Regions from separate parts of the Aeromonas sp. MTB genome, predicted to be linked through region 1. Evidence: predicted binding sites of a transcription regulator. Region 1 holds the regulator's gene; the other holds the start of a gene.

Region 1 (20,274 bases):
GTTGATCAGGGTCGCACCGACCGAAACGCCCCCCAGAAACCAGGCCTGACCGAGATGACCGATCACCCAGGTGTCCACCAGCCCCAGCAAGGGGGTGGTGATATTGGAGAAAACCATGGGCAGGGCGAGCGCAAAGACAACGCGGTGGCGAGAGGGATCTCGCCACCAGGGGGCAACAGCTAGGGTCACGCTTAGTGGCCTGTCAGCTTCAGAATGCGGGCGAAGTCAGAGAGCATGGTAGCCATCTGCACCCGGGGCACCTGACCCGGCGCCACCTGCGGGCGGAATACCGCCTGCAGCTTGCCCTTGGGATTGATGAGCACGATGGAGGCGGAGTGATCGATCAGGTAATCCTTCTCCCCCTGATTGGCGATGGAGTAGATGAGCCCCAAATTGCGCACGAACGGGAACAGCTTGTCGTGGGGGGCAGTGGCCGCCTTGAATTCGGGATTGAAGAAGGCGGTATAGGTCTTGAGGCGTGGAATATCGTCACGCTGGGGATCCGCCGAGATAAACACCACCTGGCTGTCGGGCGCCATCTTCTTCAGCTGGTCATAGACGGAACGCATATCTGCCAGCGTGGTGGGGCAGATATCAGGGCAGAAGGTGTAGCCGACAAACAGGAAGGTCCAGTGCCCCTTCAGGTTGGCAGGGGTAAACGGCTGGTTGTCCGCATCGGTAAAAGCGAAATCATTGATGTCCCGCCCCGCCGGATAGTAGTCAGCCTGTTCCGGTTGCTCTGGCTGCGTGGCGTAGAACACCAGGATCAGGCAGGCTGTCAACAGCAGAAAGAGCAGGGGATAGCGGAGCTTCATCATAACAAGAGACCCTTTCAGTTCGAGGCAGATGGCCAGCAGTGACCGGACAAGAGGGAGGCATTGTACCCCAGCGAGCCGCCAAGGTGGTTCAACCTTGTGCAACGCCCTGTCAGGAGTCGACCATTTGGCATAATTAATCGCCAGTTGCGGCCATAAAAAAACCGGCCCCCTTGGGTGCCGGTTATGGATGGATTTGTTTGTCTCTTCTGCTCAGGGGCGAGCGTTACGCCCCTGCTGCAACATCTTGCCGATGGCCCGCACGCCGATGGGAATCACGGGTGCCAGCCAGCCCTCTTCCCCCTGGCGGTCACCGTGACCCCGTTTGAACAGCAGCACCAGACGCACCACCTTCTCTTTCGGGCATCCCAGCCAGAGCGTCCAGCGCGACCCACGATGGTGCAGCCAGAGACCGTAAAACCAGGTCATCCGGCTACCTTTGACGAAACGGGTGATTGACGATTCCGCTGGCGCAGCCCCAGCCTCTGAATCCCATGGCGATCTTGATGCCATACCAGTCCTCCTTGACCGACAGGTCATGTTGCTTCGTCGGCCTGAACTGGGAACAGGCCCGTCACGACTATCTGCAACCATTACGAGTGGTCCCCTTTGCCCGACAAGGCTCGGGATCTCCCCACTCCCCCTCATATCCCGTGAAGGTGTACTGCCCGATTCTCGTTGTTACCGGCCCTCCCGTCCCGGCGCATTGCGATGGTCAGAGGGAGGCGCCAAGGCCTGTCTCGGCGACAGGGCACTGATCTGAGCATATATCTGAAATGGATGATTGGTAGCCGGTCGCGCAGGACAAAAATGCCGCCGCCGATGATCTGTTTGATATGACAGGGAAAGTGCGCCAGAAACAGCACGGCCTCCCGAAGGAGGCCGTGTGGCAAACGCAGTTGGCGGGGATGATTACATCCAGTCAGCGTTGCGGATCACCCCGACAGCCAGTCCTTCGATGGTGAGCTGCTGGCAAGAGAGATCCACCTCGATGGGGGAGAGCTCTTCATTCTCTGGCAGCAGCCATACCTGACTGCCCTTGCGCTGGAAGCGCTTGACGGTGACATCCTCATCGAGACGGGCGACCACTACCTGACCGTTGCGCACCTCCTGGGTCTTGTGCACCGCCAGCAGATCGCCATCCAGAATGCCGATGTTCTTCATGCTCATCCCCTGCACCCGCAGCAGAAAATCTGCGCGCGGATGGAACAGGGCGGGATCAACCTGATAGTGGCTCTCGATATGCTCCTGAGCCAAGATAGGTTCACCGGCGGCAACCTTGCCGATGAGCGGCAAGCCGCTCTCTTCCAGCACCTCTTCCTCTTCGAGCAACAGGCGAATGCCGCGGGACGTGCCCGGCATGATCTCGATGACCCCTTTTTTGGCCAGGGCCTTCAGATGTTCTTCGGCCGCATTGGCCGACTTGAAACCAAGCTTCTGGGCGATCTCGGCACGAGTCGGCGGCATACCGGTCTCGCTCATATTCACCTTGATCAGCTCCAGCACTTCGGCCTGGCGGGGGGTAAGGGGTTTCATAGAATTGGCACCTGTCTTTTTATACAGCACACTGGCAGTATATACAGTGCAGTGGCCAAGGCAAGGCGCAGCTGACATTTGTCGCGACCAACCCCTCATTTACTGCTGTTTTGATCCTGCGCAGCTGACTCATCGTACCTCTCGGCGACAAGGGGCTGTCGATTTGCTATGCTCACGCCGCATTTTTTTGGAGAGCAGACGCACATGTCCCTAGGACAGAAGATTTCCAGAGCCATCTTGCAATGGCCGGTCAGCGGCTTGGTCAATCACAAGAGCCTGCCGGAAAATCCCATCACAGAACTCAATCTGGATCCGGCCAGACCCATCGTCTATGCCCTGAAAACCAGTTCGATCACCGACCTGATGACCCTGCAGCAGTGCTGCGAGGATCTCGGTCTGCCCGGCCCCTTCACGCCGCTGGAACTGAACGGCCAGCTGCTGCCGCGCTATGTCTGTCTGGATCGTCCGCCTCCCCTGTTTGGCAAACGCAGCAAACCGCTCCCCTTCCTGCAGGAGTTCCACCAGCTGCTGGATCTGCACAAGCAGGATCCCGAGCTGGATATCCAGGTAGTGCCCGTCACCCTGTTCTGGGGCCGCGCTCCGGGTCGGGAAGGGGAAGAAGCCTCCGGCCTCAACATCATCAGTAGCCTGGCGCCGAACCGGCTGAAGAAGGCACTCATCGTGATCCTCAAGGGTCGCGAAAATCTGGTGCGCTTCTCGCCGCCGCTCTCCCTGCGCTACATGGCCGACAAGCACGGCACTGACGAGGCCATCGCCCACAAGCTGGCACGAGTGGCCCGTACCCACTTCAGCCGCCAGCAGCTGGCTGCCACCGGCCCGAAACTGCCGAACCGCAACCTGCTGTTCAAGCAGTTGCTCGACTCCGCGGTGATCCAGCAGGCGATTGAAGAGGAGGCCCAGCGCGAGGGGATCAGCCTCGAGAAGGCGCAAAAGCGTGCCCATGGCTACATGGACGAGATCGCCTCCAACTTCTCCTACCGGCTGATCCGCCTGGGCGAGAGCTTCCTCGGCTGGCTGTGGAACAAACTCTACCGCGGTTTGTCGGTCAATGGCGCCGAGAAGGTGCGCCAGCTGGCGCAGGAAGGGCACGAGATCGTCTATGTCCCCTGCCACCGCAGCCACATGGACTACCTGCTGCTCTCCTACGTCATCTACCACCAGGGGATGGTGCCGCCCCATATCGCGGCAGGCATCAACCTCAACTTCTGGCCGGCGGGCCCCATCTTCCGCCACGGCGGCGCCTTCTTCATTCGCCGCACCTTCAAGGGCAACCCGCTCTACAGCACGGTATTCCGGGAATACCTCAACCTGCTGTTTGCCAAGGGTTACTCGGTAGAGTTCTTCACCGAGGGGGGGCGCTCCCGTACCGGCCGTCTGCTACCGCCCAAGACCGGCATGCTGGCGATGACCCTGCAGGCGATGATGCGCGGGCTGGACAGGCCGGTCACTCTGGTGCCGGTCTATCTGGGTTACGAGCACGTGATGGAGGTGAACACCTACCACAACGAGCTCAAGGGGAGTCGCAAGGAGAAAGAGAGCTTCCTGCAGGTGCTCGGCATTCTGCGCAAGCTGCGCAACTACGGCCGTGGCTTCGTCAACTTCGGCGAACCGCTGACCCTCAACAGCTACCTGAGCGAACATATCCCCGACTGGAAAAAGCACATCGGGGAAGAGGAGCGTCCGGAGTGGATGGCGGGCACCGTCAACAATCTGGCCGAACTGCTGATGACCCGCATCAACGGCGCTGCCGCGGTCAACGGCCTGACCCTGAGTGCGCTGGCGCTGCTGGCCGCCGAGCGCCACGCCCTGACCCGCGACGAGTTGCAGGCCCAGCTCAACACCTATCTGGATCTGCTCAAAGCGGTGCCCTACAGTCCGCAGAGCACCATTCCGGATGAGGATGCCAAGACCCTGCTGGATCAGGCGATGGAGCTCAACAAGTTCGAGGTGAGCGAGGACAAACTGGGGCAGATCATCAGTCTCGACCGCTATCAGGCGATCCTGCTGACCTACTACCGCAACAACATCCTCCACCTGTTCGCCATGCCCTCTCTGGTGGCGGCATTGATCGAACGGTGCGAAGGGATCTCCCGCAGCGAGATCATGGCCCGTTGCATCGACATCTATCCGCTGCTCAAGACCGAGCTGTTCCTGCGTTATGAAGAGGAGGAGCTGCCGGCGCTGGTCGACAGCCTGCTCGACGCGCTGCAGACCCAGCAACTGATCGAGACCCGCGATGACGGCTACTGGGTCAATCCGGCCAACCAGATGCGCCTGCTGCTGCTGGCGGAGAGCATTCAGGAGACCCTGCAACGCTACGCCATCGTGCTGACCCGGGTGCTGGCCCAACCCCATATCGAGGCGGAGCAGCTGGAGGCGGACGGCCTGATGATGGCAGAGCGCCTCGGCACCCTGCACGGCATCAACGCCCCCGAGTTCTTCGACCAGAAGCTGTTCAGCACCCTGATCCACACCTTGCGCAAAGAGGGCTACCTCTCTCCCGAGTGCAAGCCGGATCTCGGCCGCTTCCAGGCGCTGGCCGACAACATAGTGCCGCTGCTGAGCAACAAGATCCGCCGTACCATTCAGGCAGGCAATCAGCTCTGATCTGCAACGCAAACAAAGAAGGCCGCATGATGCGGCCTTCTTTTTTATCGGAGTCTGCGCGGGAACATGTCACGCCAGCAGGTAATCGAGCACCAGACCGGCAAACACCAGCGCCCCCACATAGTTGTTGTTGAGAAACGCCTGGAAGCAGGCTTCCCGCTGCCGCTCGCGAATGAGCCGCTGCTGATAGACAAACAGCACCGCCGCCCCCAGCAATCCCCAGTAATACCAGCCCCCCAGCGTCATCAGCTGCCCGACCGCCAGCAACAGCAGCAGAGTCGAGAGTTGCAGTACGCCAATGATCCGCTTGTCGTAACGACCAAACAGGATGGCGCTGGATTTGAGGCCAATCTTGAGGTCGTCATCCCGATCCACCATGGCGTACTGGGTGTCGTAAGCCACGGTCCAGAGCAGGTTGGCGAAGAAGAGCAGCCAGGCCACCAGCGGCAGGGCATCCGCCTGCGCCGCATAGGCCATCGGGATCGACCAGGAGAAGGCCATCCCGAGCACCAGCTGAGGGTTCGAGATAAAGCGCTTCATGAAGGGGTAACTCACCGCCAACAGCAGGGCGACAAACGACAGGCCGATGGTGAGCGGATTCATGGTCAGCACCAGACCAAACGAAATAAGCGCCAGCACGAAGAAGAGCGCCAGCACCTCCCACGGCTTGACTCTGCCCGTGGGCAAGGGGCGACCGGCGGTGCGTTTGACATGGCCGTCGAAGTTGCGATCCGCATAGTCGTTGATGACGCACCCTGCCGAGCGCATAAGAAAGACGCCGACCACAAACACGGTCAGCACCCAGAGATTGGGCAGGCCACCAGCGGCCAGCCAGAGCGCCCACAGGGTTGGCCACAGCAACAGCAGAGTGCCTATGGGCTTGTCGACGCGGGCCAACTGCATATAGGCAAGTCCCCGCTCCTTGGTTAACAGATTCACTCCAGCTCCTTGTCACAGACGAGAGAGGGCAGAAACAGCTCGTGCACCAGCAGTGGCCACTGCCCCAGAAACAGACGGGAACGACGCCCCCAGACAGTGGCGGCCGGGCAACGGGGATTGGCGGCAATATCGAAACGGGCCAGCTGCAGGTGATCACGGCGGGCAGGCTCATGGCCAAATACCCGCTCACCCAGCGGCTGCTCGCCAAGCTCGGCAATGCCGCTCCCTTGCAGTGCGTCATCGGCAAACAGGGTCCAGCCCAGCACGGCGGGCCCACGATCCCCATGCAGGATCACCTCGCGGCAGGTACCGGCCGGCGAGGCCGAATCCACCAGCCACTGCTCATCGGCAGTAAGGGCGACCGGGTGATTGCCCAGCCACTCCACCGAAAAGTGGCGATTGTGCTGACGCAGACGCCGGGTCATGGAGCCGGGCTCCAGCAGCCAGGGGCGCAAGCTGGTGGGCAATTCGCAACATTCGGGGGCCAGCCACCCGCTTAACGGCGTGAGGGGAACAGTCAACTCGGACTTCACAGCTTCACCATCCAGAGATTTCCGTGTTCAGGTTAAAATCCGGTTTATTATCCGTAAATCAATAGCGAAATGTAAGAACATCCGTGCTTGACGGCCCCGATGGCAACATCAAAAATGGGTTATCTCTTGCTGATGAGCCATCTATATGAAGATCTTCAAAATTCTGCTGGTGTTGTTACTGAGCTGTGGCGCCCTGCAGCAGCAAGCTCTGGCTGAAGATGAGCCGCCCGCCGAGGGCGCAGAGGGGGCTGCCAAGCCCGGTTTCTCCTACCACGCGCTCGATCCCGACATCATCACCAACTACCTGAGTGATAGCAAAACCCTCGGTTATATCCGGGTCACGGTAGAGCTGATGGCGGAAAACGAAGCCGACCTCAAACTGCTGGAGCAGCATGACCCGCTGATCCGCGATGCCATCATCCGTCTGATTGGCAGCAAAAATGCCGATCAAGTGAAGTCCCTGACCAACCGAGAAGAGCTGCGCAAGGAGTGCGAGACAACCGTCAACGAACTGCTGGTGAAAGAGACCGGCAAGAAAGCGGTGCGCGAGCTTATCTTCACCAAGTTCCTCTACCAGTAATCCCTCCCGAAACAATCGCTTATTGGCATATCGGCCAATAAGCGAGCTTTGCCGGTTTATTCGAAATGAAAATCGATTACAATACGGCCGTCAAGTCGTAGAGGTAGTCGTTATGGGCAGCAAAACCCTGTGTGAATGGCGCCGTCACGAGATCCCCACCGATCTCAAGGCGTTGCGCAAGATAGTCCGCAAACCCAAGTTTGTCTGCAGCAAGTGCGCCCGCAGTGCCAATGACAAGGGTTACCTCTGCCAACCGCTGCGCTTGAAAGAGGAGTAACGCCCCTCCCTGTCAGGGCGTTATTGGTCGGTCCACCCCTGACGTCCCTGTTCGAACAATCTGCGCGCCTGGGTATCATTCGGACAGACACCGCGATACTCCTCGCCTGAACGGCCAGCCAGATAGAGATGCTCGGGGCGGCAATACCATGCCAATCCCTTCTGATGTCCCTGCTTCCACAGTTCGGGATCCACCTTCTTGCCACACTGGCCCTGATGGAACTCGATCCGCTCGGTGGTGAAGCCCAGCTTGCCATCCGCCTCCCCAACCTCACTCCACACCTTCTCGCAAGGGTCATCGTTGGAGACACAGCCACCCAGCAGGGCAGCCAACAATATGATGGAGAGTCGCATAGTCATCCTTGAGCGTCATTTGGGCAGTTCATTCTACCCAGCGCCCCGCCCCTGACCAAGGACGAACGCTCAGCCGTGTGAGCGCGGCAAAAAAATCAGGCGGGCCCAAAGCCCGCCTGTTCGTTCAATGCCGTGGTTCACTGGTCATCGAAAGTGTCATCATCCTGCCAGCTTTCATCTTCCCACTGATCCAGCTCTTCTTCCCAGGAATCCGGCTCCCAATCATCATCAGAGGAGTCGTAATCCGGCTTGTGTCCACCCATCTTCACTCTCCTTGGATAGTTCACCCGCACTCCAATTTTATCCGGAATTGTCGGGCTCGCCAGTCAGAGAGAGTTCAAAGTTTGACCAGAGTGCGACCTGCGATCTGGCCTTGCGTGATGGCCTCGGCGGCCTCCACTACCTGCTCCAGCCCAATCTCGGTAACCGCCTGCTCAAAGAAGCTGGCAGGAAGATCCCGTGCCAGTCGCTGCCACGCCAGTTGACGACGTTCAAACGGGCACATCACCGAATCGACCCCCTGCAACCGCACATTGCGCAGGATGAAGGGCATCACACTGGTCGGCAGATCGAAACCGCCCGCCAGCCCGCAGGCCGCCACAGCGCCGCCATAATTCATCTGGGCCAGCAGCTTGGCCAGCACCTGACTGCCGACGGTATCGATGGCAGCGGCCCACAGCTGTTTTTCCAGCGGTTTGGCAGGCACCAGCAGCTCGCTGCGCGGCACGATGCGGCTGGCACCCAGTGCGGTCAGCATGGCGCCCTGCTCTTCGGGACGACCGGTCAGCGCCGCCACCTGATAGCCAAGGGCTGCCAGCAGGGCAACCGAGGTGGAGCCCACACCGCCTGCTGCACCAGTGACCAGCACCTCGCCGCTTGCGGGAGTAATACCCGCCTCTTCCAGTGCCAGCACGCAGAGCATGGCGGTGAGACCGGCGGTACCGATGCACATGGCCTGCCGCTCATCCAGCCCGGCGGGCAACGGCACCAGCCAGTCCCCCTTGACCCGCGCCTGTTCGGCCATGCCGCCCCAGTGCCCTTCGCCCACACCCCAACCGGTCAGCACCACCTTGTCGCCGGGCTGATAGCGGCTGTCGGCAGACTCGAGCACGGTACCGGCAAAGTCGATGCCGGGCACCAGCGGCCACTGGCGCACGATCTTGCCCTTGCCGGTGATGGCCAACCCATCCTTGTAGTTGATCGAGCTGTAAGCGACCGCCACCCGCACTTCACCTTCCGGCAACTGGCTCTCGGCCAGCCGGGTCAGAGTCGGTACGGTCTTGCCGTCTTGGTTTTCCAGTAACAGAGCCTTGAACATGGTTGCCTCTTTGATGACGTGTGAAACGGGGATCAGCTGCTTTGACGCTTTTGCAGTTGAAAATCGAGAGCCAGCGCAGTGCCCATCACGGGCTCCCCGGCCAGTTGGCGCAGGATCAGCTCGGCAGCCTCCTGCCCCATTTTCCGATAGGGGATCCTGACCGAAGTAAGGGTCGGATAACAGGCGCGCGCCACATCCAGATCGTCAAATCCGGCGATGGCGAGTTTGCCCGGCACATTCAAATGGCGGCGCTGGCACTCGAACAGCACCCCGGCCGCCAGTTCGTCGTTGACGCAGATCAGCGCGTCCAGCTCGGGCCAGCGCAGTAGAAACTCGCCCAGCATGGTGGCGCCAGTGCTGAAGCTGGGCCGCTCCGAGGTGTTGATGATGGCATCGGGGGAGAGGTAGTTGTCGAGCAGCGCCTTCTGCCAGCCCTGCATCCGCTGTTGTAGCATCCACTGCTCCTGACGGGCACAGAGAAAACCGATATTGCGGTAGCCCCGCTCGATAAGGTGGTGGGTGAGCTGATAACCGGCATCGAAGTTGGAGACTCCCACATTCATGTCGATGGGACTGCGGGCCATAGCACCCACTTCCACCACCGGCAGGCGGGAGGCTTTCAGGCGAGTACGGATCGTCTCGCCGGGATCGCCACCAAACAGCACCACCGCCGCCGGATTGTGCTGCAAAAAGCTGGTCAGCAGGCGCTCTTCCTGCTGTTTCAGATGCTGGGCATCCCCCAGCATGATCTGGTAACCCTCCTCGAGCAGGGTCTGTTGCAGGCCAGCGATCATCTCGCCACAGCCCGCTTCCGCCAGACTCGGGACGATCACTACGATGGTCTGGGAAGTCGCAGAGGCCAACGCCCCGGCGGCCCGATTGGGGATATAGCCGAGCTCTTCCACCGCAGCTTCGATGCGCTCGCGCATTCTGTCGGAGACCATCTCCGGCGTGCGCAGGGCACGGGAAACCGTCATGGCCCCCACACCAGCCAGCTGGGCCACATCGTTGAGGGTCACCCGACCCGTACTACGGCGCTTCTTTGCTTCTGACATCCATCCCATCCTCGACTTGCGGCTGCTCACTTTAAGGCAAAAGAGCGCCACTGACCATTTGCTCAAGGCCGATTCTACTCTCTTTCCCCCACAATGAGGGCAGGATGACTCCCGTTAATGGGTGAAGTGATAGCGCTATCACAGTTTGATGTTAGCGCTATCTGATAGCGCTAACTTTCGCGATCACCCTCACAGTTTCACCACCGCAAGATCGATAGATTGGCGCCATCTTAACTAGCCGGATCACCACCATGCTGACTCAACTGCTGACCGAGGATGTCATCCGCATCGAACCCGCCGCCCGCGACTGGCGCCACGCCATCGAGCTGGCCACGGCGCCCTTGCTGGCCAATGGCACCATCGAACCCTCCTACGTGGCGGCGCTGTTTCGCTCTCATGAAGAGCTCGGCCCCTACTACGTACTGGGCCCCGGTCTGGCGATGCCCCATGCCCGCCCCGAAGACGGCGTCAACCGGCTGGGTCTGGGGCTGACCGTCATCAAGCAGGGGGTCAATTTCGACTCCGAGGGCAACGACCCGATCCAGCTGCTGATCACCCTGGCCGCCAGCGACAGCAACTCCCACGTGGAGACCATAGCCCAGCTGGCCGAGATGTTTATGAATGAAGAGGACGTGGCGGCCATCATCGCGGCCGACACCAAAGGCGACATCCTGCGCATTCTGGCGCGCTACTGATCTGCGCCACTGCGCACCTGACAGAGGAAGAGACAATGAAAATTCTGGTTGTATGCGGTCACGGTCTGGGCACCAGCCTGATGATGGAGATGAGCATCAAGAGCATCCTGAAAGAGCTGGCAGTCACCGCCGAGGTGGATCACCGCGATCTGGCCTCCGCCGGCAGCGAAACCGCCGAGATCTTTGTCGCCACCCGCGACATCGCCGAGCAGTTACAGAGCATGGGCGTCAACGGCCGTCTGGTGGCCCTCGATAACATGGTCGACAAGGCCGCGATGAAAGAGAAACTCGCCATCGCCCTGCGCGAACTGGGCGCCCTCTAAGGACCCTCCATGCGGCCTGCGGGCCGCATCTTCCATTGCCAGGAGCTGACCATGGAATTTTTCAACTTTCTGATGTTTGACGTGCTGTCCGAGCCCGCCGTGCTGGTCGGCCTGATCGCGCTTATCGGCCTTATTGCCCAGAAGAAACCGGTGACCGAGTGCATCAAGGGCACGGTCAAGACCATCATGGGTTTCGTCATTCTGGGAGCCGGTGCCACCCTGGTGATCAACTCGCTGGGTGACTTTGCCGTCATCTTCCAGCACGCCTTCGGCATCAAGGGGGTCGTCCCCAACAACGAAGCCATCGTCTCCATCGCCCAGACCTCGTTTGGCAAGGAGATGGCGATGATCATGTTCTTCGCCATGCTGGTGAACATCCTGATCGCCCGTCTGACCCCGTGGAAATTCATCTTCCTGACCGGTCACCACACCCTGTTCATGTCGATGATGGTGGCGGTGATCCTCTCTGCCGGCGGTATGAGCGGCGTGCCGCTGATCGCGGTGGGCAGTCTGGTGGTCGGTGTCGCCATGGTCTTCTTCCCGGCCATCGCCCACCCCTTCATGAAGCAGATCACCGGCTCCGATGACGTGGCGCTGGGCCACTTCTCCACCTGCTCCTACGTGCTCTCCGCCCTGATCGGCGCCAAGTTCGGCAACAAGGCCCACAGCTGCGAAGATGTGCAGGTGCCCAAGAGCCTGCTGTTCCTGCGCGATACCCCGGTGGCCATCTCCTTCACCATGGGCATCATCTTCCTGGTGACCTCCGCCTTCGCCGGCCCCGAGTTTGTCTCCAGCGTCGCCAAGGGCAAGCACTGGTTCATGTTCTCCCTGATGCAGTCCATCACCTTCGCCGCCGGTGTCTACGTCATCCTGCAGGGTGTGCGGATGGTCATCGCCGAGATCGTTCCGGCCTTCAAGGGGATCTCCGACAAGCTGGTGCCGAACGCCAAGCCGGCACTCGACTGCCCCATCGTCTTCCCCTACGCCCCCAACGCCGTGCTGATCGGCTTCCTGTCTAGCTTTGCCGCCGGTCTGGTGGGGATGGCGCTGCTCTACGCCATGGGCCTGACCGTCATCATCCCGGGCGTGGTACCGCACTTCTTCGTCGGCGCCGCTGCCGGGGTGTTCGGCAACGCCACCGGTGGTCGTCGCGGCGCCATTCTGGGCTCCTTCGCCAACGGCCTGCTGCTGCTCACCATTCTGCCGGTCTTCCTGCTGCCAGTGCTGGGCGACCTCGGTTTCGCCAACACCACCTTCAGCGACTCCGACTTCGGTGTGGTCGGCATCCTGCTGGGGCTGATCGTTCGCTAATTCCGGTCACCGCCAAAAACAAAACGGAGCGCATCGCGCTCCGTTTTTTTATGGCTGAGATGTATGAAAGGCTGAAACTCAGTCGTTCTCCAGCGCGGTGAGACAATGAGAGAGGGTGCGCGCCAGGGCTCCCTGATTGCGCAGCACCACGGCGCGGGCCTGCTCGCCCATCTCGCGGCGGACGTTGCCGTCGGCAAACAACTGGCTCACCCGCTCGCCCAGCTCGGCGGCATCGGCCACGATGGCGGCGCCCCCCTGAGCCACCAGCTGACGAGTGATATCGCTGAAGTTGAAGTAGGCGGGCCCCGTCAGGCAGGGCTTGCCGAGGGCTGCCGGCTCCAGCAGGTTGTGACCGCCAATCTTCACCAGACTGCCACCGACAAAGGCCACATCGGCCGCCGCCAACATCAGTGGCAGCTCGCCCATGGTATCGCCGAGATAGACCTTATCCTCCGCACGCACCACAACACCATCAGTGCGCCGCACGCAGCCGTAAGGGGCACACAGCTCGGCCACCCGGTCGAACCGCTCGGGGTGGCGTGGCACCAGAATGAGCAGCGCGTCGGGATGGCGTTTGAGCAGCAGATCGAAGGCGGCCAGCACCTGCTCGTCCTCACCCAGATGGGTGCTGGCGGCGATCCAGACCGGCCGCTCGGCGCCCAGCTGCTGGCGCAGGGCGCGCCCTTTGGCCCGTACCTCGTCACCAAACTGGATGTCGAACTTGATGGAGCCGGTCACCGCCAACCGCGAACGATCGATGCCGAGGCGGGCGAAGCGGTCGGCATCATCCTGATGTTGACAGAGCAGATGGGTCAGCGGCCGGCTCAGGGCGTCGAAGGCGCCGTGGAAGCGGGCATAACGCTGGCAGGAACGCTCGGAGAGGCGGGCGTTGATGATGGTCACCGGCAGGTGACGCGCTTCGCAAGCGGCCAGCCAGTTTGGCCACAGCTCGGTCTCCATCACCCAGAGTGCGCGCGGCTTGAAGGTGTCGAGAAAGGCAGCAATGGCCCAGGGGTAGTCGAGCGGCGCGTAGCGATGGATCACCAGACCCCCCAGCCTGGCAGCCTGATCGGCGCCGGTGCGGGTGGTGGTGGTGAGCAGGATCGGCAGATCGGGCCGCTCCGCCTTGAGGGCACGAATGAGCGGCGTGATGGCCAGCGTCTCCCCCACGCTCACCGCATGGATCCAGAGCGGCGCCTCCTGTCCGGTGGCGGGCAGCCGCCCGAGATGCTCGGCCCAGCGCTTGCCAAAGCCGGGCTTGCCTTTCTTAGGCTTATAGAGGGCCAGCAGCGCCAGCGGCAATCCCAAGTGGATCAGCAGGTTGTAGAGCAGACGATAGGGCATCTTACTGACTCTGCTCCAGCTTCTTGCAGGCATCGACCACCTGCTCCGGCGCCAGATCGATCAGGCACTTGAGATGGCCGAACTTGCAAGTGCGCTTGAAGCAGGGGCGACACTCGATGTCGGTGTGGACGATCTCGACCCGATCCGCCAGCGGCGGGGTGTAGAGCGGCGAAGTGGAGCCATAGACACCCACCAGCGGCCGGTTGAGGGCGGCGGCGATGTGCATCAGGCCGGAGTCGTTGGAGATGACCCGGCCGGCCAGCGCCATCAGATCGATCGCCTCGTGCAGGCTGGTCTTGCCCGCCAGCACGTGGCAGTTGGGGCGAGTCAGCAGGTTGACCCGATCCCGGATGGTGTTGGCCACTGGTACATCCTTGTTGGAACCGAAGATCCACACCTGCCACCCCTCGTCCAGATGCTGTTGGGCCACCACGGCGTAGTGCCCTTCCGGCCAGCGCTTGGCCGGGCCGAACTCGGCACCGGGACAGAGCACCAGCACCGGGCGGGCGCGATCCAGCCCCAGCCGCTCCAGCGCCTTGCTCTGGTTTATCAGATCGACGTGGAGCGCCGGATGCGGAATGGTCGGAATATCGGCCCGGCTCTTCATCTGCGCCTTGGGATAGGCGAGCGCCAGATAGCCCTCCACCATCAGCGGGAAGGCGGACTTGTTGCTGCGCATATCGTTGAGCAGGCCATAGCGGCTCTCACCCTTCCAGCCGGTACGCACCGGAATGCGGGCAAACCAGGGGATCAGCGCCGACTTCATGGAGTTGGGCTGGACGATGGCCTGATCGTATTTTTCGGCGGCCAGCTGCTTGCCGAGGCGGCGGCGTGCCACCAGCTTGAAGTCACCGTGGCCAAGGGGCATGGTGATCGCCTTGTCCACCTCCGGCATCCGCTCCAGCAGGGCACAGCACCAGGCGGGGGCCATCACGTGCAATTCGCACTGTGGATGGTTGGCCTTGATCGCCTTGTAGAGGCTCTGGGACATCACCATATCGCCGACCCAGGAGGGGCCGATCACCAATATTTTCATCACGCGTCTTCTCTCGGGACTGGCCCGGCGGTTAATCATCACTGGGCGAGATTATGCCCCAAGAATGACTGGATAAATAACAGAAGATCCTTGGCAGACGCTGCCGTCACCCCATTTTTCCAGCGGTGCCCCTCTTCCAACCGGACGAGACGAGACAGGCAAACAGCTGATAGAAACGGGCAATGGCGGCTCTCTCTTTGACCCGTTTTTCCGTTAGAATGGCCCATCAATACGCATTCGACCCGCCAGCCGGGCAATAACCGTGAGCCCACATTCGTGAAAAAACCGACTCTGGCTGCCGTTCTGATCGTCAAGAATGAAGCCGACAACCTGCGCAAGTGCCTCGCCTCCCTCGACGGACTGGTGGACGAGATCGTCATTCTGGACTCGGGCAGTCAGGACGAGACCCCGGCCATTGCCGCCGAATTTGGGGCCCGTTTCTTCGTCAACGCCAAGTGGCCCGGCTTTGGCAAACAGCGCCGGCTGGCCCAGTCCCACGTGCAATCCGACTGGGTGCTGTGGCTGGATGCCGACGAGCGGCTCACCCCCGAGCTGAAAACCGCCATAGCCAACGTGATGACCAATCCGGCCAGCGAAACCATCTACTCGATCCCGCGCCTCTCCTGGGTGTTTGGCCGCTTTATCCGCCACAGTGGCTGGTATCCGGATCGGGTGCTGCGCCTCTATCCCAAGGCACTCACCAGCTACAACGAGGCGCTGGTGCACGAAAAGGTGGAAGTACGGGCCAACATGAAGATCGTCAATATTCATGGCGACCTGCTTCACTTCACCTATCGGGATCTGGAGCACTATCTGGTGAAATCCGCCGGTTATGCCCGCGCCTGGGCCGATCAGCGCACCGCTCGCGGCAAGAAGGGCTCCCTCAGTCAGGGGCTGATCCACGCGGTCGGCTGCTTCCTCAAGATGTACCTGCTAAAAGCCGGTTTCCTCGATGGCAAGCAGGGGTTGCTGCTGGCGATCCTCTCCGCCCACTCCACCTTCGTCAAATACGCCGACCTCTGGGTGCGCCAGCAACCGCAGCAGCCGGAATAACCGTCATACGAAACAGGGCCCCGCGGGGCCCTGTTTGCATTGTTGCATACGTTATTTGCGCCAGAAAGGCGCCGCCCAGCGGGCCATCACCGGCACCATGGTCTTGGGATCGAGTTGACTCATATCCTCAGGATGGTCGCTATCCTCCGGCGGGCTGAAGGCGAGGTGACGCCCTTCGCTGTTGAGGGGCTTCCAGCGCAGCGGAGTCGCGGAGCGGCGCATCGGGAAGAAACCGATAGTCGGCACATCGAGCGCACCGGCGATATGGAGCGGGCCGGTACTGCCAGCGATAAACAGGGCTGCGTTGGCCAGCACCTGACAGAACATCGGCAGACCATCGCTGGAGCGGTAGATCCAGCCATTGCCACCGTGGGCCAGCAACTCGGCCGCCAGCTGTTCGGCCATCTTCTCCTCGCCCGGGCCTGCGGTCAGCACACACTGCAGCTCGGGGCAGGCCTGATTGAGCTTGATGATGATACGGGCATACTGCTCGATGGAGAGGTTGTTGGCCGAACCGCCGCTACCGGCATGCACCATCAGCCAGGGGCGGCTGGCATCGAGCTTGAGCTTGAGTGCCAGCTGTTCGCGCACCTGCCGCAGAGTCTCGTCATCGAACCGCAGGAAGGGGGTCTGGGGCTCCACCACGGCCATCTGCTGATCGGCCAGGAAGCGGCGGATCAACTCCAGATTGTACTCGGATTCCGGCTTCTGGGAGCGGGAGCGACGCTGCACCAGTCGCTGGTTGTAGAGCACTTGCGCCAGCTTGGTCGCCGGGGCCAGCCGGTAAGGGATGTGCGCCTTCCACACCAGCATGGCGTTGCGGGAGTTGGAGAAGAGGCAGATGGACGCGTCGAACGCCGCCGCCTTGATCCGCGCCAGCAGCGCTCGCTGTTGCTCCTTGTCGGCCCGCACGCCCGGATCGATGATCACCTCGTCAATCCAGGGGCAGAGCCGGGCCAGCGGTGCCGTGTAGGCCGGAACCAGGGCAGTCACATGACACTCCATGGATCCTTTGAGCATGGCGAAGCTAGGCCACGCCAGCATGAAGTCACCAATCTTGTCATTGCGAACGACCAGAATACGTTTCATAAAAAATCCCTTTGCTCCCTGTCACCAATGCAAGGAGGCTTGATGCGCGATGGCGTATTCTTGCCTGATGCACTGCTATTCTCAAGCGACGACCTTATAATGCGACCAAATTTCCAGGTTGCAGGACCGCAAAGATGACTACCAGGGTAATTTATCCCGGGACGTTTGATCCCGTTACCAATGGCCACGCCGATCTCATCGGCCGGGCCGCCAAGCTGTTTGACGAGGTGGTGGTCGGGGTCGCCAACAGCCCGAGCAAGCGCCCGCTGTTCGATCTGGCAGAACGTGTCCAGCTTGTCCAGCAAGTGACCAGCACGCTTCCCAACGTCAAGGTGGTGGGCTTCTCCGGCCTGCTGGTCGATTTTGCCAAAGAGCATCAGGCCAACGTGCTGATCCGCGGCCTGCGCGCCGTCTCCGACTTCGAGTACGAGTTCCAGCTGGCCAATATGAACCGCCGCCTGATGCCGGAGCTGGAAAGCGTCTTCCTCACCCCGGCAGAGGAGAACTCCTTTATCTCCTCCACTCTGGTGAAAGAGGTGGCGCTGCACGGTGGCGACATCCGCCAGTTTGTCGATCCCGTGGTGGCCCAAGCCATCGCCGCCAAACAGAAAGGGTGATCCCCTTCTACACTCGCCATTCCTGACGGCAACAACGAACAAGGGCTACCCACGGGTAGCCCTTGTTGTATCTGTCTCGTTATAGAGAGGTCAGCCTGCTTGCCGGTTACTGACGGGCAAACCGCTCATTCATCTCCTGCACCAGCAGATCGAGCCACTCGTAGCGGCGCCGATACATAGCCCGCTTCTTGGAGGCGATCTCCTCCAGCGGCTTGCGCGGCTGGGCTTGCAGGGCGACGAAGTTGGCATCCACACCCCGGGCGTCGAACTCCTGCCACAGCTCGTCATAATCGGCCTGCAAATTGGCTTTCTGCTTGCTGCTGTAGCGCTTGGCCTGAAACACATGGGCCCGCTTGCGCACCGCCAGCACCTCCGCCGCCCCCATGGCCTGTGCCAGTTGCAGCACCAGCTGCACCAGCAGGGATTTGGGCCGCAGGCCGTGCCCCTCTTTGGTCAGCTCGCGCACCCGCTCCTGGGCATTGTCGACTGCAGGCTCTGGCCCCTGCATGGAGCCGATCATCAAAATCAAACGATCCGCACTGCCCGCCAGCGAAAAGGCGCAGCTGTAGAGGCGCTGCCCCTCGCCGTTGACGATGGAGAGCGCCAGCTCGGCCTCGCGGCGGAAGGTGCCATCGTGGCGCAGCAGAATGCGGCAGCCGCTCTGGGGATAGTGCCCCAGCGCGATCCCCTCGCCCAGATAGAGGGGGTCGATCAGCTGCGGGTAGCACTCCAGCAGCAACCGATAGTGATTTTCCAGCATCTCGGCCCGCTCACGGGCGCTGGCACAGGCGAAGCGATAGGGTCGCATCGGCTTGTCGAGCAGCTCGGGATAGACAGCTGGCAGTGCCTTGAGCGAGTCGCACTGAAACAGACTGAAGACCCGACTCAGCGACTTGCGATAGAGCAGGCTGCGCAGCACAAACTTGCCGCGATTGAAGGTTTTTCGGTCACATCCCTCGGGGTAGAGGAAGCGGGCCATGGATTTTGCGCAATAGCGCTCCTGCCGGGATAAATATTCCCAGTCTATTGATTTAACTGTCATTTTTATATTCTCAAACCGCCTGAACGGTCGGGATACTAGTGACAGCTGTGCAAATCTTCAACAGAGTGGAAATACGCTGTTACAACTTCCCCCGGATCGGGGCAAAAAGTGCGCTCAGCGCTGGCAATGACTGCAAAAAACCGTGGTGCGCTGGCCCATTCTTGTCTCGGTCAGCAGGGTGTGACAGTGGAAACAGGGCTGACCGCCACGGCCGTAGACCTGCAACTGCTGCACGAAATAGCCCGGCTTGCCATCGGCACTGGTGAAATCCTTGAGAGTGGTGCCGCCCTGGCGAATTGCCTCGGCCAACACGCGCTTGATCTCGGCCACCAGGGTTCCCAGCCGCTCGGCACTGATATTGCCCGCCGCCCGTTTGGGGTGAATACCGGCAGCATAGAGCGCCTCGTTCGCGTAGATGTTGCCCACCCCGACCACCACCTGATTGTCCATCAGGAACTGTTTGATGGCGGTGCTGCGTCCCTTGGCGCGCTCACGCAGGTAATCAGCACTGAAGGCATCGGTGAGCGGCTCGGGCCCCAGCTTGGCGAGCAGCGCGTGGGCTTCGGCCGGTTCCCGGGTCCACAACAGGGCGCCGAAGCGGCGCGGATCGTTGAGCCGCAGCAGCTTGCCATTCTCCAGCTCGATATCCACGTGGTCGTGCTTCTCGGCCGGGGTGCCGATATCCAGCACCCGCAGGCTGCCGGACATCCCCAGATGAAGGATGGCGGTGCCGAAATCGGTCTCCAGCAGCAGGTATTTGGCACGGCGACGCACCCGATGGATGGTGAGATCCACCAGCTCCTGAATCTCACCGGGGATCGGCCAGCGCAGGCGGCCATCCCGCACCACCACGCGCGTCACCTTGATACCGGTGAGCCAGGGGGAGACCCCCTGACGACTGACTTCAACTTCTGGCAATTCGGGCATTGGCACCTCGCAAGGAAAAGGAACTCAGGGGGCAGGACGCAGCAGATCGCGATACTGTTCGGCAGTGAGGGCGAGCCAGAGACCGGAGGGCAGCTGGGCGCCATATTGGCCGCTGTTCTGATAGAGGCCGATCTCGACCGGATCGCTCTGGCCGGCAATCCACACCTTGATGGTCACCGGGGTACCGCGCACCACCTCGCCGGGGAGCAGCAACCAGCTCTGCCAGCGCGCCAGACGGGCATCCAGCTGAGCCGTGTCGAGCCCCAGATCCGGCATGCTGCGCCAGCCCTGACCGATCCGCTCAATCTGCCAGCTCGGCCCCTGCCAAGTGAGCACCACAGACGCATCCGGCAACAAGGGGCGAGCCCGCTTGGCGCTGTTCTCCTGCTGGGCAGTCTCCATACGATGCAACAGGGTGATCACGATCAGTACCACCACTATGATCACGTTGTTCCAGCCTTTGCGGCTCAGTTTGAACATGACAAGCCTCCCTTTGAACCGGCAGTGTACTGAATTCGGCGCATAAAAAAACCCGGCACAAGGCCGGGTTTTTGGGAATGCAGCATCAAGTAATTACTTGATTTTGCCTTCCTTGTAGATCACATGCTGACGAACAACGGGATCAAACTTTTTGATCTCCATTTTTTCGGGCATGGTGCGCTTGTTTTTGGTAGTGGTATAGAAGTGACCAGTACCGGCGCTGGAGTTCAGGCGAATTTTCTCGCGAATACCTTTAGCCATGATCTAATTCCTTATACCTTAACACCGCTGGCGCGCAGTTCAGCCAGAACCACTTCAACGCC
Region 2 (9,290 bases), 1.7 Mb from region 1:
CCATCCAGCCAGAGCTCACCAGTCGTGTTAAAGGCCATCGTCGGCTATCCCTTCGCCCATCACACTCCCGAGATCCTTCACGCGCACCTGCGAGCATGAGCGGAGCCTCGAAAGGCCCCTCAACACCCAGCGCGCGCAATCGGGACCCCGCCTCGCCTGCCCGCTTTATGTGTCGCTTTCCATGCAGGTGAACGACGGGTGGCGGCTATCTGCTCCCCGCGCCAGCACTGGCCGCGCGCAGCTTTTCAGATCCTTTTTGTGATCCTTCAAAATCTGTCAGATCCTTTCACTTTTCACTCGGAATCCGTTCCGTTTTATTAAAAGTCATCATCTTGGGTGGCTAGGCAGTATTCGTTCAGACCGTTATCCTGTAGAAGTTCTTCAAACACCTCTTCAGGTATTGTATTTGTTGAACGAAGGCTGCTAATTAAAGCTCCTAGCTGGAAGCTTCCTATGATTTGGTCATTATCTGCAATGCCGCTTAATATTTTACGTATTTGTTCTGCAGAAAAATCGGACCCGATTTGGCTTAAGTCCTTAGCCCAGTCATTAGCCTCGTCATACGTATTTGATTGAAGATATACATCAATTATTCTATCTAAAACTTCAGTTGGAGTTCCAAACCCTAACCATATTTTCTTGAGGTCTTGCTTGGTTGCTCGTCGCAAACGGATTTGCGCTTGTGGCTTCAATGGTTGGTATTCAATTAAAGATTCTATGAACCGAGAAAAATGTTCAGTATTTAGGCTGAGAACAAATCTTTTCAATTTCTCTTGAATATCATCCTCTAAAAACTCCCATGACTCTTTAAGATTTATTAGGAAGTTTATTGCGTTGGGGATGTCCTTGTCCTCAACACCTCTAAATAATTTAGATAGCGTATCTTTTTTTGCCTTTGAACTGGCAGCATGATGAAGTGAATCAACAGCCTTAATTGCTGTAACTCGCTGAGTTCGTTTCCTCCATTGATCATTTTCCGTCAAAAGCACCTTACAAAGCACGATCACCAAGCTTCTAACAAGTGAATCGCGAGGTCGCCTTAATGGGCCAGCACGAAAAACTAGTTGAGCCTCCTTTACCGTGGTAGGAAAGTAGTCTGAATCGATCTCTTTCAGTAATCTTTCAAGCGCATATTTCCCTTGAACAGGAGGATGTTGAAGTAGATGAATAACTGCTGAGTGTATATGCAGGCGAGCCAACTCCGCAGGTGGTGTATAAGCTTGATCATCTGATGATAGGGAAGGATGTGCGCATCGGTTTCTGTCGTCCTGAAGGCGCTTTAGGTCTTCATATTCAATCGGCGAAAGTAGTTCAAATTTGTCCTTAGCGAGGCCCAGTAACTCGCGCTCAAACTTCAAGGCCGCTGTAACATCATTTGTTCGATGCGTTTTTTCAATGGCTTGTACTTGCAGTTCGGCCTCTTTATCACCAGCCAAGGTTAGTTCTTTTAGTTTTTCAATAACATCGAAACAGACTGCGATCCAAGTAGCCACAATGGCAGATCGAAAGGCACCTGCTCGATAACTTGCAACAGCTTCAGTTATGTGTGCCCGTGCTTTTTCATCCCTACAGCGCAAGATTAATTCATCTAAGTCTTCAAGTGGTGATGCCATATAGCCTCTATTTGTCTAGGTACCTTGAGCAGAATTGCCTTTAAGAAAACGCACAGAAACAAAGCTCTTTTTGGTACCTGAATTTGAGATTCTGACATTTTAATCGTGGTAGTAGGACCGGTCACGTATTTGCAATGCGTGACCGGTCACATTTACCAACATTTTGGCATCGGAAGGCGGTGCAGGTGGGGGAGCAACCTGTTCCAGTCGCGGTTGCTGTGGGTGGCGGGCTGAATATGGTGGGTCTTGTCGGCCAGGATGCGCGGCGGCCAGGGTCATCGGGTGTTCGTGGATGATGGAGTAGTTGGTGCCGGCTTCGCGGTGTTCGGCTACTTCGAGCAGGGGATAGATGCGGCGGGCGGCCCCCATCATGTAATCGGCGGCGCGCCAGAGCCATGCCAGCGAATGCAGTTCGTCGTTGGTCAGCAGCACAACACCACCGGCAGGGTATCGGTTCATCACAAGGAAGGGGACGTTAGTTTCGGCAGGAAACATACACAAGTGAGCGTCCTCCCTTAACTTGAGTTGGTTAAGTAGTGATTGTTTAACTTGTTGTTTTTAATGTCTTTTCTAATAAATCACTATTATAGACAGCTTGTACAGTTAACCCGAATTGGTCTACGGTACATTGAGAATTCATCAGTGCTGAATAGGCTTCGTGCACTTTCTGCCAAAGTTCTTCAGCTTGTTCTTTCAAGTCGCCATCCAAGGACGCCTTCACACTGGGCCATAGCTCTACCCAAGACCAAAAATGCTTTGAGACATATTCAATTTCGGCTTTATCCTCTGACCATTGGAGAGTTTCCTTGTATACAAATTTCAATCTGCCTCTGAAAGCAGCTGCCATTCCAACCCATTCTGAGACAGCTTTGGTGCGGGAGTCGTGAAGGCTCGATTCTTTCCAGGAGTTTGCACTTAGCCATGCAAACCAAGCAGCAGCACCAGCGACAGGGAGAGAGATGAGGGTAGCTATGTCTGTAATATTCAAGTTTTTTTCCATTAGTTCGCAGAAGTAGCTTTAGGTTACAACCGATTCAGGAACTCGGTCCACCCCGAGTAACAAGTTATCCCGCGTATTGACCGATGGAGCCAAACGCCGAATGGTGATCCGCTTTTGGTGGCTTGCTATACTGTGTGTTTATACAGTATCACAGAGACTGCCAGCATGTTTGCTCAACCCGCTCCCGATGCTCCCTTGTTGGAGCTACCCCTGTTTCTCTCCCCGGTGGCCTGCGGCTTTCCGTCGCCGGCGCAGGACTACACCGAGCAGACCATCGACCTTAACCAGTTGTGCGTGGCCCATCCAGCGGCCACCTACTTCGTGCGGGCGGCCGGTGACAGCATGGTGGATCACGGGATCCGCGATGGCGACTTGCTGGTCGTCGACCGTAGCCGCAAGGCCAGGCACGGTAGCGTGGTGGTCGCCGCAGTTGATGGCGAGTTCACGGTGAAGGAGCTGCAGCTTGAGCCCACAGTCGCCTTGCTCCCTGGCAACCCGGCATATCGGCCTATCCATTTCAGTGAGGGGCAGGAGCTGGAAATCTTCGGGGTGGTGTCTTTTGTCGTGCATCAGGTGGATACCCCATGAACAAGCGCTGCGCCGTCGCTCTGGTCGATGTGAACAACTTCTACGCCAGTTGCGAACGGCTGTTTCGTCCTGATTTGAAGGGGCGGCCCATCGTGGTGCTCTCCAATAACGATGGTTGCGTGGTGGCCCGTTCGGCCGAGGCCAAGGCGCTGGGCATCAAGATGGGGGTGCCCTACTTTCAGATCCGCCAGTTCTTCGAGGCCATGGGTGGGGTCTGGTTTTCCAGCAACTACGCTCTCTACGGTGATATGAGTCAACGGGTGATGACCATTTTGGAGGGGATGGCCCCAGCGGTGGAGGTCTACAGCATCGACGAGGCCTTTATCGAACTGAGCGAGTCGTGGGCGGGTGACCTGGTGGCCTATGGCCGCCAAGTTCGCGAGCGGGTGCAGCAGTGGACCGGGTTGACCGTGGGGATCGGCATCGGACCCACCAAGACCCTCGCCAAGCTCGCCAACTACGCCGCCAAGAAGTGGCCGGCCACCGGAGGGGTGGTGGATCTGCGGGATGAAGCGCGGCGCTCCCGGCTGATGGCGATCACCCCGGTGGACGAGATATGGGGCATTGGCCGGCGGCTCACAGCCAAGCTGGAAGCCCAGGGCATCAAGGCGGTGGCCGACCTGGTCGCCGCTGACCCCAAGGCGCTGCGGCGCCGTTATGGCGTGGTGGTCGAGCGCACGGTGCAGGAGCTGCGGGGGATCCCCTGCGCCGAGCTGGAACAAGAGGCACAGGCCAAGCAGCAGATCATCTGCTCGCGCTCCTTCGGCGAGCGCATCACCCTGATAGGCCCCATGCACCAGGCGCTGGCCGGCTACATGGAGCGGGCCGCCGAGAAGCTGCGGGGGGAGGGGATGTGTTGCCGGCATGTGACCCTGTTCATTCGCACCAGTCCGTTCAGCGACCGGGAGCCCTATTACGGCAACCAGGTGAGTACCAAGCTGGCCATGCCCACCCATGACACTCGGGTGCTGCTGGCCCTGATCCCCGAGCTGCTCCCCCGCATCTGGCGCGACGAGCAGCGTTACCAGAAAGGTGGCGTCATGCTGGCCGACTTCACCCCAGCTAGCATGCAGCAGGGCGACTTGTTCGCCGCACAGCAGCAATCCCCACGCAGCGAGGCGCTGATGCAGGTCATCGACAAGATCAACCAGGGACGGCTTGGGAAGGTCTACTTTGCGGCCCGCGGCCGGGATACTCGAGAGTGGATGATGAAGCGGGAGCAGCTAAGCCCCCGCTATACCACCGCTCTCGGCGAGCTACCGGTGGTTAAGTGAGTTTTATTCGAATCTATCTTTGCCAAAGGACTGACGCTGAATGTGGCCACCTTGTCGCTCGCCCACATCTTAAGCCCTTCGGCCAAGACCACCAACCAGCTGGTGCTGAGCTTTATGGGTCATTCACGCCAGAGGGGCTGCAGTTGATGTTCCAAGGTTTGACAGGTCAATAATGCGCAAGGAATACTAACAAATTGATATGGGGGAAATCGGCGCATAAAAAAACGCGCTTTGCGCGCGTTTTTTTATACATTTAGTTTTTTTGCTGAAGACTTCGCTTGTTGCTTCTGTTTCATTGAAGCAAAGTCATCACTAACCATTTGATATATAAGGGTATCTTTTTTTTCTGTAACGGTATCCAGAGAGCTCTTCTGGTTCGGTTTAAAGCCCAATTTGTCCAGCTTCGCTTTTTCTACGGTCGGATCAAGTGAACAGAAAGCATAGGTATTATTCATAGCAGCAACCCCGTCGATACTGCCAAGAACCGATAACTGTTCAGCAAAAATCTTATCTTGAGATGTGTGCTTGGTCATAACAATACCCCCACCTGTGAATGGGTCACTACCCATGTTTCGACACTCTGTAATTTTCTCATCTATCGATATGGACTCGATCGCAGCGCCTCTTTTCCTTACCTTACGCTCGAGCTGTTTTAGAGCAAGCTCGTTTTTATCAATGATAGCTTTAATCGGTGAGGATGGGCATGGACTACTCTTATTGTCTTTATAGACCTGAGATTGGGAGCCAGATCCTATACCATGTTGTTCAACTGTCAATCCTCCTGATGAAGAATCATACAGCGCATCAAAATCGGCAAGATACCCAAAAACCTGCAATGTGCCGTCATAGCGCATCATCATAAAGTCCAGCTTTTGGTCTTTTGCAACTTGAGCTACCCAGTCGAGCAGATTAACGTCTTCGGTTTTTCTGTCATCTACAGATAGTTTCTGCATGTTGTACAAAAAGAGAGTATAAACTCGGTTTGTACCAGCAAATCCATACATAACATCTTGATAAGAAAATGATTTTTTGTATTTGGGAAAGTCTTGCCAATGGCTGACTTTACCGGTTTTTTCATCCATGAATGAGACTCGCCGATCACTTGCCATAGCAGCGCCTTTGCGGCTCAATCTAAACGTAGTAGTTGTCACGATATGTCACGTAAAAAATTGTCTTGTTAATTAGCATCTCACTTCAGGGCCATCCTTGTCCATATGACACCACATTCGAAAATGTGAAGATCATCATAGATAGTAGTAATTTTAGGCTGGTTAGTACCGCAGGAAGTAAACTATCCAAGGGTTGTTAACCTGATTCTTTCTTGGAGCTTCAGACTACTCTTGTCCGTACCCTTTAGCTCTGCAGCTTCCTGTGCATCGTGCCCTTCTAATACCCGCCACATCTCGGACTGATAGGTCTTGGGCAGCATTTCGATCCAGCGGTGTGCCCCGGCGTGGCCTTGTGCCTGGTAGACCTTGCCGCACAACTCAACCAGCATCGGCCAGTCCTGATCCCCTTTTGGTACTGCGTATTCATCAGGCTGCTCCTGTTTGGGATGCTGTAGTCCCTCTAGCTGCCAATCCGGCTCGCTTGGTAGCGCTCTGCACGACTGCACCTGGCCGTTCTCTAGCCAAAGGGTGAAACCGTCTGACCTGACACTGGCCCCAGCCCGTAATCGGTCGATGGAGAAGGGCGATAACCCCCATTGTTCCCTCATGATCTGCTCTGTGAAGGCATCAGGATCCGGTAGCGTACAGTTATTGTCAGAGCTCCAAGGTGCCGGGCTGTCGCCCAGCTTAACCCCAACCCCCCTCGCTGCAGCCTCGGCGGCTCTATTGGCAACATAGGTACCTGCAGGCATCACTTCCCACCCTTGCAGGCGGGTCTTGATGCCAAGGCGAGCGGAGGTAATGCCCATCAGGCGTTTGATGTCTTCGCCGTAGCTGTTGGCTTGCTCCTCAATGAGGTGGGCCAGCTTGATCGGGTGTTCGGCACGGGTCGCCAGTGCACCGCCCATGGCGTGCAGGTAACAGCGAAAGATGCCGTTATCTGCGGCAAAGCGAGCCGCCTCAAAGCGCGGGTCTTGCAGCACTGGCTTGGGTGGGCCCACCAGATCGGCATTCTTCTTGGCGTTGCTGATGCGGCGCAGTTCACGCCATACCCCGACTGGAGCACCTCCGATCTGCTGGAAGGTGCGAATGCCCCACCAACTGGCCCAAGCTACGGCATGCAGGGCACCCTCATCGGCGGCGGTACCGGCCTCCTCGTCATCGTCCAGGTAGGCGCCGTCGATGTTCTTGGCAATGTATTTGGCGAGATAGCCGGCGGCATCCCCCTTGGCCGGGTCTATCTCTTTCCAGTCAAAGCGGGGAGTAAAGTCGGTAAAGGGTGGGGTGCCCTTGATATCCCGTACCAGCTCTTCGTGGTCATCGGTCAGGGCATAGCGTTGTAGAATACCGATCACCCGGTTGCGATCTTCCGGGCGCATAAATAGCAGCAGATGCCAGTGCGGGGTGCCGTCGTGGTGAGCCTCGCAAACGCGAAATCCATAAACGGGGGCGTTCCACCGTTTGAGGGCAGCTCTGGTGCGGCTCCATAGCTTGGCCAGATAGGCGCAGGTCTCCCGCGGCGTGGCCCCTTGATATCGCTTGTTCTCTACCGCTTTGCCATTGTGCTTTTGTGTCCAGGCATGAAAGCGGCTCGGGGCTGTCCAGGTGAAGAAGACCCCCACATGACCCTGCTCCTCGGCATAGTCATTGAACCCTCGCGCCCGCACCATCATTTCGTTGCGGCGGTTCACCGGGTTGGCGTTGCTGGCCTTCCAGCAATCCTTCATCGACACGACCAGGTCATAACGCTCGTTCACCACTTCTGACTCGGCCAGCCAGCGCATCATGGCCCGCTTGCGTTCGCGTACCACCTTCATGGTGGCGTTCGATACATAAGCAGATACGCCCTTGCGCACTTTGCCGAGCAGGATATTGATGTGCTCTTGCAGCCTGTCCCAGCAGCGGTTGACGCGCTTCTCCCACCACTTGGCAGAGAGCAGGCGCACCATCACGCTCAAGATCCAGTTATCCCGAGCCTCTTCGGTTTTGAACTTCGGCAGCTCGCCGATAAAACCCCACTGGTCTGCAGGCTGGCGTATCAGCTCCCAGGTCAGCAGCAGATCCGCTTCGGCACCTTCTTTGATGTCCTGCTCGATGTGCTTGTAAATGGCTGCAGTCTGGTTGGCGAACTGGTGGGCAATCTGTTTGCGGCCGGTCTCATCGCGCATCTGTTTCGGATCGACCGGGATGGCCTGGAGTTGCATCCGCACCCACTTGGTTCGCTCCCGCAACCAGATGTTGGCGGAGCGGCAGTGGCTAAAGCTGCCGTCTTTGCGGCGGCGTATGTACTGCTTGAACAGGTTCTTGGTCAACTCGGTGGAGAGCCCATCGAGTAGTTGCATGGCCCAGAGCAGATCGTACTGGCCGCGGTCACCAGCAAAAGCGGCGTCAAAGTTGACGCCGGGCAGAGAGTTGCAAAGGGTATCGATGCGCTGCCGCAGCGTTCTTTTCGACAGCGGCAGGCGTTTGGTCTTGCTGGTCATGCAGAGAGATAACCGGATAGCTGTTTGATGTGGGACTGGCAGCCACGAACGCTCATTTTGGCGTGCTCTTTCAATCGGCGAGCGGCCGCACACTGGCGCAGCAATTGCCTGATGCTGGCGTGGGGGCGGGCAGGTAGCCGGCGCGCATGGGCCAGCTCTCGCTGATAAAGGCGCAGCCGTGCCTCGTCTTCCCGGTAGGTGGCTTGCCAGCGATCTTGCAGGAGCGTGAGCTCCCATTGCAGTCCATGGCTCATTTGATGATCTCCCCCTGTCCATGCAGTGGTGCGCACTCTGCCCACCACTCGGCAATTTCCCGGGCCAGTGCCAACTCCAGATTTGCAGCGGCCAACCAGTAGACGGTGCGCATTGCGCCCAGCGCCAGCAGCTCGGCTACCTGATCCCGGTTGCCTCTGGCATCGCAGCCCGCCGCGATAAACTCGGCGCGGGCGGCAAACCAGTGGGTGGTCAGCTGGCTAACCGGTGTGGTGGGCTGCATATGAGCAGGGCCGGCTTCGCTCTGCTCTTGTTGGGCGTCCAGCTCAAACAGTTCGAAGTTGCTCATCGCATGCCTCATCTATTGCTTGAAAGTCCGGTTCATCGATGGCGATATGGCCCGCCTCGATGCGGATCGAGATACCGAGTTCACCACCACAGCAGAGCGGGGCGGTCGGCAGCAGTTTCGATTCGTTCTGGGCCAGCCACTCTTTCAGGCTGGCCAGGGTGAACAGCGTGGTACTCATGCCTCATCCCCCATCACCAAATCGTCATCGAGCAGATCCGCAGGCTTGCTGGTCACCACCAGTTGCACCTGGATGTATTCATCCCCCGAGTAGAGTGCGCCCAGGGCGATGCGGTTATCCTCGGCGCGTGCGGCAAACATCTCGGCTAGCAGACCCTCGATCACCTTGGGGGCTTGGTTGGCAATCTTGATGGCGTCACTCATGGGCGGGCCCTCCGGTTGAGGTGGTGAAACAACTGGTGCCAGCGCAATGATTGCTGCGCCTGGACTAACAGGGATTTGCCCTCTGACCCCCGATAGGTAAAAGAGGCAGGGCGAGCTTTGGCGGTCAGCCGTTGTTGAAGGCGCGGCAACTCGGCTAGCGCCTCCTGTTGGGATATGGGGTGGAAGATCTGTCTCATAGCTGCACCTCCGGTGTGGCGATGCCGGTCAGCAGCCAGTCGATGTGCCGTTTCAGCTCCGGGTGGTTGGCAATCAGCAGGAA

The links. The regulator LexA, encoded in region 1, represses DNA repair genes until DNA is damaged. The targets are predictions, from matches to a motif close to ANCTGTNTNNNNANACAGNT.
Region 2: the regulator LexA is predicted to act here: its motif matches at 2,742-2,761, upstream of umuD (translesion error-prone DNA polymerase V autoproteolytic subunit).

The regions. Positions count from the first base shown of each region.
Region 1 is NZ_CP147026.1:4,417,044-4,437,317, forward strand. It holds gene dinF (MATE family efflux transporter DinF) at 1-189, opposite strand, end outside; gene WBR25_RS20250 (SCO family protein) at 192-818, opposite strand; gene WBR25_RS20255 (hypothetical protein) at 1,029-1,244, opposite strand; gene lexA (transcriptional repressor LexA) at 1,728-2,351, opposite strand; gene plsB (glycerol-3-phosphate 1-O-acyltransferase PlsB) at 2,556-4,979, shown strand; gene ubiA (4-hydroxybenzoate octaprenyltransferase) at 5,049-5,918, opposite strand; gene WBR25_RS20275 (chorismate--pyruvate lyase family protein) at 5,915-6,451, opposite strand; gene WBR25_RS20280 (flagellar basal body-associated protein FliL) at 6,597-7,031, shown strand; gene WBR25_RS20285 (hypothetical protein) at 7,144-7,308, shown strand; gene WBR25_RS20290 (DUF2799 domain-containing protein) at 7,329-7,661, opposite strand; gene WBR25_RS20295 (hypothetical protein) at 7,799-7,924, opposite strand; gene acuI (acrylyl-CoA reductase (NADPH)) at 7,999-8,979, opposite strand; gene WBR25_RS20305 (LacI family DNA-binding transcriptional regulator) at 9,012-10,034, opposite strand; gene WBR25_RS20310 (PTS sugar transporter subunit IIA) at 10,286-10,729, shown strand; gene WBR25_RS20315 (PTS sugar transporter subunit IIB) at 10,765-11,052, shown strand; gene WBR25_RS20320 (PTS ascorbate transporter subunit IIC) at 11,104-12,363, shown strand; gene waaA (lipid IV(A) 3-deoxy-D-manno-octulosonic acid transferase) at 12,442-13,707, opposite strand; gene waaF (lipopolysaccharide heptosyltransferase II) at 13,709-14,743, opposite strand; gene WBR25_RS20335 (glycosyltransferase family 2 protein) at 15,020-15,796, shown strand; gene WBR25_RS20340 (glycosyltransferase family 9 protein) at 15,848-16,885, opposite strand; gene coaD (pantetheine-phosphate adenylyltransferase) at 17,020-17,502, shown strand; gene WBR25_RS20350 (VirK/YbjX family protein) at 17,609-18,544, opposite strand; gene mutM (bifunctional DNA-formamidopyrimidine glycosylase/DNA-(apurinic or apyrimidinic site) lyase) at 18,659-19,471, opposite strand; gene WBR25_RS20360 (hypothetical protein) at 19,496-19,951, opposite strand; gene rpmG (50S ribosomal protein L33) at 20,045-20,212, opposite strand; gene rpmB (50S ribosomal protein L28) at 20,224-20,274, opposite strand, start outside.
Region 2 is NZ_CP147026.1:2,752,668-2,761,957, reverse strand. It holds gene WBR25_RS12565 (hypothetical protein) at 318-1,613, opposite strand; gene WBR25_RS12560 (P22AR C-terminal domain-containing protein) at 1,713-2,072, opposite strand; gene WBR25_RS12555 (hypothetical protein) at 2,158-2,601, opposite strand; gene umuD (translesion error-prone DNA polymerase V autoproteolytic subunit) at 2,779-3,201, shown strand; gene umuC (translesion error-prone DNA polymerase V subunit UmuC) at 3,198-4,475, shown strand; partial or broken gene WBR25_RS12540 (transcriptional regulator) at 4,496-4,648, shown strand; gene WBR25_RS12535 (hypothetical protein) at 4,721-5,557, opposite strand; gene WBR25_RS12530 (replication endonuclease) at 5,767-8,067, opposite strand; gene WBR25_RS12525 (hypothetical protein) at 8,064-8,321, opposite strand; gene WBR25_RS12520 (hypothetical protein) at 8,318-8,629, opposite strand; gene WBR25_RS12515 (hypothetical protein) at 8,607-8,807, opposite strand; gene WBR25_RS12510 (hypothetical protein) at 8,804-9,010, opposite strand; gene WBR25_RS12505 (helix-turn-helix domain-containing protein) at 9,204-9,290, opposite strand, start outside.